2 regions of the Thioalkalivibrio sp. AKL10 genome follow, and region 2 is predicted to be linked to the other one. Evidence: predicted binding sites of a transcription regulator. Region 2 holds the regulator's gene; the other holds the start of a gene.
What was found. The regulator sigma-54, encoded in region 2, starts transcription at its own class of promoters, with help from an activator protein. The targets are predictions, from matches to a motif close to TGGCANGNTNCNTGCTT.
Positions count from the first base shown of each region.

Region 1: a site for sigma-54 is predicted at 1,808-1,824, ahead of G333_RS0102110 (TorF family putative porin). Genes of this name have one in related genera too.

Region 1 covers NZ_KB907142.1:432,124-435,329, forward strand. Annotated here, with positions in the region: gene G333_RS0102100 (ammonium transporter) at 1-577, opposite strand, end outside; gene G333_RS0102105 (P-II family nitrogen regulator) at 612-950, opposite strand; gene G333_RS0102110 (TorF family putative porin) at 1,019-1,753, opposite strand; gene folB (dihydroneopterin aldolase) at 2,034-2,399, opposite strand; gene G333_RS0102120 (amidoligase family protein) at 2,473-3,206, shown strand, end outside.
Region 2 covers NZ_KB907142.1:328,226-331,431, forward strand. Annotated here, with positions in the region: gene lptB (LPS export ABC transporter ATP-binding protein) at 1-355, shown strand, start outside; gene G333_RS0101605 (RNA polymerase factor sigma-54) at 444-1,928, shown strand; gene hpf (ribosome hibernation-promoting factor, HPF/YfiA family) at 1,945-2,283, shown strand; gene G333_RS0101615 (PTS sugar transporter subunit IIA) at 2,287-2,754, shown strand; gene hprK (HPr(Ser) kinase/phosphatase) at 2,803-3,206, shown strand, end outside.

The DNA of each region.
Region 1 (3,206 bases), 100 kb from region 2:
GGAGCAACACACCGGCCAGCGCCGCAGCGGCACCCGTGAAGTGGACGATGCCGGAACCGGCGTAGTCCAGGTAGCCGATCTGGTCGAGGATACCGCCACCCCAGCTCCAGAAGCCCTGGATCGGGTAGATGAAGCCGGTCAGCACAACCGCAAAGGCCAGGAAGGCCCACAGCTTCATGCGTTCGGCCACGGCGCCCGAGACGATGGACATCGCGGTGGCCACGAACACGACCTGGAAGAAAAAGTCGGCACGATCGGAGTAGTAGATGTCGCCACCGCTACCCAGCACGTCCGCGACTGCGTTGTCGCCGCTGATCAGGAAGCCCAGCCCCGGGATAATGGAGCTGAGACCATCGCTGTACATAATGTTGTAGCCGATCAGCATGTACATGATGCTGGCGATCGAATACAGGGCGATATTCTTGGTTGCGATTTCGGCCACACTCTTGGTGCGCACCATACCGGCCTCGAGCATGGTAAAGCCCGCGGCCATCCACATCACCAGTGCACCGGCCACCAGAAAGTAAAAGGTGTCCATCGCGTAGGCGAGTTCGACAACTTGCTGTTCAATTTCCATGATTGAAATTCCTCATTCGCTGGAAGGCAAAGGTTTAAAGCGCTTCCGGTCCGGTTTCGCCCGTGCGAATGCGCACGACCTGCTCCACCGGCGTAATAAAGATCTTGCCGTCGCCAATCTTGCCCGTGCTGGCGGACTTTGAAATGGCCTCGACCACCTGATCCACCAGGTTTTCGTCAACAGCCACTTCAAGCTTCACCTTGGGCAGAAAATCGACTACATACTCGGCACCGCGATACAACTCGGTATGACCGCGCTGGCGACCAAAACCCTTCACTTCGGTCATGGTCATGCCCTGCACGCCGATCTCCGAGATCGCCTCGCGAACATCATCAAGCTTGAACGGCTTGATCACGGCGGTAATCATCTTCATGTCAGACTCCTGTGGGCGGGTCCGCTGATCCACGGACCCGCCTTTGCATTAAGAGGTAATAGCCGGCTTCAGAACGTCTTGGACCAGCCCACCCAGGCGCCGAGGTCCTCGTCGGACTCGTCGACGTACTCGAGGTTAAGACTGAACTCGCCCCAGTCCCCGGCGTCGCGCGCCAGGCTGGCGGTGTAGTGGGTGTAGTTTTCGGCATCGGAATCGTCGAAGCGGGTACGACCGACGAGGAACCCGGCGCTGTAGACATCCATGAACGGGATATCCAGACCGGCGTAGAAGTACATGTCGTCATCCTGCAAGGCCGAGTCATCACTGTCGTGAACAACATAGGCCATGCCGCCATAGAGACCGACCGGCCCCGTATCGAAGCTGACTTCACCGTAGATCTCGCCAAAATCGGCGCTCAGCGAACCGGTATCATTTCGGGCGTCAGGGTAGGCGTAGTAGATATACCCCACGTCGTAGCCAAATCCATTATCGAGTTCGTCGGCGAACCCAAGGTAAAGATCCATTTCATAGCTTGTTAGATCTTCCACTCCGTCGTCATCGAAGCCAAAGTCGACGTTCGAGACCCAGGTACCGGCGTAGAATCCGGAGGCGTGCTCGTAATCAATGCCACCCTGAATGGCTGCGCCGTCATTACTTTCGGAAAAGCCACGGAAGTAGTAATTGGACACCGCGCCGATGTTCACGGACAGCTCCGCGGCGGCGGTGGAGGTAAACGCGACGCCACCGGTGGAGCCTACGGTGAGGACAGCAGCGGCCAGGGCGGAACGGGTGAACTTCTTCATGTTGGTCATCTCCCAGATTGGTCAATCGAGTGTCGCGTAGTCGACACCCGGTCCTTGCACGGGCTGTGCCAAGTACCAAAAGGGAGCAAAATCGGCTTTTCACAACACGTGTTGCGGCCGAACCACGAGGTTTTGCCTCTGGATGGTGCGCACTAAAAGTGCACACGCACCAAAAGAGTGCAATCAACAAAAAGTGTGAACACGGTCCGGCGTCCGCACGGGGCAGACGCGGAACAAGAGACAGGAAAGCGGGCCGGAAGGGCCCGTAGGAGAAGAGGGGCTAGTCGGACGTCGCGAGGGTGCCGCGTTCGATCTCGATGCCGACCTCGCGCACACCGGGGACGGCTCCGGGCTTGCCCAGTTTGATGCGCACCCAAGGGGTGCCGAACTGGGCCATCAGGGTCTCGGCGATCTCTTCGGCCAGGGATTCCAGCAGCGCGTGCGGCTCGCGCGTGACGATGGCACGCACCGCGTTGGCCACCGCCTCGTAATCGACGGTATCGCCGATCTCGCCGGAATAGGCGGCGATGCGGGTATCCGCCGCCAGTTCGATGTCGAATCGCAGGCGGCGCTGGATCCGCTGTTCCCAGTCGTAGACACCGACAACGGCATCAATTTCGAGGTCGCGCAGATAGATTCGATCCATGGGCTCGGCGGGCTCCTGTAGGTCGGCGCCTATCCTACTGCCCGGGCCGCACGAGGTACACCGAGCCGTTATCATGGAGCCCTCCTTGCACGGCTTCGAGACACGCATGAGCGAGCCTTTCCACGACCTCCCGTGGCCCGACAGCCCCGAGGGCGAACCGCGTCGCATCGGGGTAGAGATCGAGATGGCCGGGGTCTCGCTGGAAATTATGGCCGAAGCAGTAAAGGCCGAATTCGGAGGGCAGATCGAACCGGACAATGCGTTCGTCGCCCGCGTGCGCGATACCGACGTCGGCGACTTCCAGCTGGAACTGGACGCCCGGGTGCTGAAGGACCGTGCCTACCGCGAGCATCTCGCGCGCCTGGGCATCTCGCTGGACGACTCCGACAAGGCGGCGCTGGATCGCTGGCTGGCCGACGCCGCCGGCCGCCTGGTGCCGCATGAAATCGTGGCCCCGCCGATCCCGGTGGCCGACCTGCCCCGCCTGGACCGGGTACGCGCGGCCCTGCAAGAGGCCGGCGCCCAGGGCACCGAACGCTCGTTTCTCTACGCCTTCGGGTTGCAGATCAATATCGAGATCCACCGCACCGATGCCGAGTGGCTGCTGGCGATCCTGCGCAGCTTCCTGCTGATGGCCGAGGCCCTCACCGCGGCCGGCGCAATCGACCTGGCACGGCGACTGTCGCCCTACATTCGCGCGTTTCCCGGGCCCTTTGTACGCCACATGCTGGACCCGGACTTCCAACCCGATCAGGCCGGCCTGATCGATGCCTACCTGGCGCACAGCCCAACCCGCAACCGACCACT
Region 2 (3,206 bases):
GTTCCAGCTCGAGACCGTGCGCCACAGCCCGGGCATCGCGCTGTCCGGCGGCGAACGCCGCCGCGCCGAGATCGCCCGCGCCCTGGCCGGGGATCCGCGCTTCATCTGTCTGGACGAGCCCTTCGCCGGGGTGGATCCGATCTCGGTGGGCGACATCCAGGACGTGATTCGGCATCTCGCCCAGCGCGGCATCGGCGTACTGATCTCCGATCACAACGTGCGCGAGACCCTCGGCATCTGCCACAGGGCCTATATTCTGAGCGAGGGACGCCTGCTCGCCGCCGGTACACCGGACGAGCTGCTGGCCGATCCCCAGGTGCGCCGGGTCTATCTCGGCGAGAACTTCCGCCTGTGAAAGCGCCCCATATGCGGCCCGGTCGGTGCACAAACCACAAGGCAGGCTTTAAGATTCCATCAATGCCAACCCTCGCCCCGCATACCCGATGCTGAAACCCGGCCTGAATCTGCAGCTGGGTCAGACGCTGACCATGACCCCGCAACTGCAGCAGGCGATCCGCCTGTTGCAGCTGTCCACGCTCGAGCTCCAGGTGGAGATCCAACAGGCGCTGGAGAGCAACCCCATGCTCGAACAGGTCGAGGACGAAGATGCCGAGGCCGACACCGAGCGCCTGAACCAGGACGGCGAGCTGGTGGAAGGCGATCGCATGGAGGCCACCACTACCAGCGACGACGTGATCCCCGAGGAACTGACGACCGACAGCCGCTGGGACGACATCTACGAGCCGGCCCCGACGCCCAACAAGGGCGTGGATGACCGCGACCCGCTGGAAAACACCAGCGACGACGACGGTGAGGGCCTGCAGGATCACCTGCTGTGGCAGCTGCATCTGAGCCATCTGACACCCCGCGACCAGCGCATCGGGGCAGCCCTGATCGACGCCATCAGCCCCGACGGCTATCTCGAGGGTGACCTGGAAACCCTGGCCGAGACCATCAGCCGAGGCGAGGATGAAACCGTCGGCGTCGACGAGGTCGAGGCAGTGCTCCACTGGATTCAGCAGTGCGACCCGCTGGGGGTCGGCGCGCGCGACCTGCGGGAGTGCCTGGAGATCCAGCTACGCGAACTGGCCCCGGACGCCCCGGCCCGCGAGGCCGCACGGGCGATCCTGGAACACGGCATGGACAGCCTGGGCAAGCGCGACTACAAGGCCCTGCAGCGCCAGTCCGGCGTACGCGACCCGGACGAACTGGCCCGCGCACTGGACCTGATCCGCACCCTGAACCCGCGCCCCGGCGCACAGATCAGCTCCGCCACCTCGGAATACGTGGTCCCGGATGTCTACGTGCGCCATAGCGCCGAGGGCTGGCGCGTGGAGCTGAATCCGGAGATCGCACCGCGTATCCGCATCAACGACCTCTACGCCGGCATGGTGCGCCAGGTCTCGGATGCCCGCGACAGCGCCTTTATGCGCGATCAGCTGCAGGAGGCACGCTGGTTCCTGAAGAGCCTGCACAGCCGCAACGACACCCTGCTGCGGGTCGCCGAGGCGATCGTCCACCGCCAGCAGGGCTTTCTCGAGCATGGCGACGTCGCGATGCAGCCATTGATCCTGCGCGACATTGCCGAGACCCTGGAGATGCACGAATCGACCATCTCGCGGGTTACCACGCAGAAATACATGCACACCCCGCGCGGGGTCTTCGAGTTCAAGTATTTCTTCTCCAGCCATGTCGGCACGAACGATGGCGGCGAGTGTTCCGCCACCGCCATCCGTGCCATGATTCGCGAATTGATTGGCGACGAACCCCCGAACAAGCCGCTCAGCGATGCCCGGCTCGCCCAGGTCCTGTCGGACCGGGGCATCAACGTAGCGCGCCGCACCGTAGCCAAGTACCGCGAGGCGATGCACATCCCTTCATCCAGCGAACGCCGGCAGATGGCCTCGATGCCCACCGGCAGCAAGTAACCAAGGAGTCCTGACCATGCAGATCAACCTGACCGGCCACCACGTGGACATCACCGACGCCCTGCGCGACTACGTCAACGAGAAGTTCGCGAAGCTGGAGCGCCACTTCGACAAGGTCATCGACGTCCACGTCGTGCTGACCCACGAGAAGACCCGGAATCAGCACAACCAGGCCGAAGCCAATCTCCAGGTCAGCGGCAATCACATCCACGCCGAGGCCTCTCACGAGGACATGTATGCCGCGATCGACGCGCTGATCGACAAAGTCGACCGTCAACTGATCAAGCACAAGGAAAAGGTCAAGGACCACCACCGCGCCGAAGGTGCCCAGCGCAACCGCGAGCAGGCCTCCTGATCCATGACGATTGCCGAGTTGATCACCTCCGAGCGCATTGGCCTGCAACCCGAGTGCTCCAGCCAGAAACGGGCCCTGGAGGCCCTGGCGGACCTCCTCGCCGGCGGAGGTGACGGCACGGGACCGGGGAGCAACGCGATCTTCGAGGCCTTGTCCGCGCGCGAAAAACTCGGATCCACCGGTCTCGGCCATGGGGTTGCGATTCCCCATGGCCGCCTGGCCGATCTCGAGGCGCCGCGCGTGGCCGTGCTGCGCCTGGAAAAGGGCGTCGACTTCGACGCCATGGATCACGAGCCGGTCGATATCCTGATCGCACTGCTGGTCCCGGAGGCCGCCACCGGCGACCATCTCGACCTGCTGGCCCAGCTCGCCCGCGGCCTGTCTCAGCCAGACACCATCGGAGCGCTGCGCCGGGCCGGGGACGCGGCGGCCCTGGAACAGGAACTCGTGCGCCGCTTCAGCGAGGACTAAGCCCGTGGAACCCGCCGCCAGCCGCGATTCCGGCGCGCAGCGTCTGCCATGAACGAGGCGCTGGGAGAAGGCGGAATCGCCCGCGACATCAACGTGGAGAGCCTGATCCAGGCCATGGGAAACCGCCTGGATCTTCGCTTCGTACACGGCGAACACGCAGCACCCGACCGCAAGCTGGTCGGCGACGACGGGGACGACCTGCCGCTGGCCGGCCATCTCAACCTGATCCGGCCCAACCGCATCCAGATCATCGGCGACTTCGAGGCCCGCTACATCTCCAGCCTCAGCGCCACCCAATGCAACGACCTGATCCTGGAGATGGCCCGCACTGGGACCACCGCGGTGATCTTCGCCGAGGACACCTGTCCGTTCTCGGAGATGCCCGACGCCCCGCAGGAGGCGCTGCCGCTAATCCTGTGCTCCAGCACCAGCAGCCACGAGATCATCTCGCT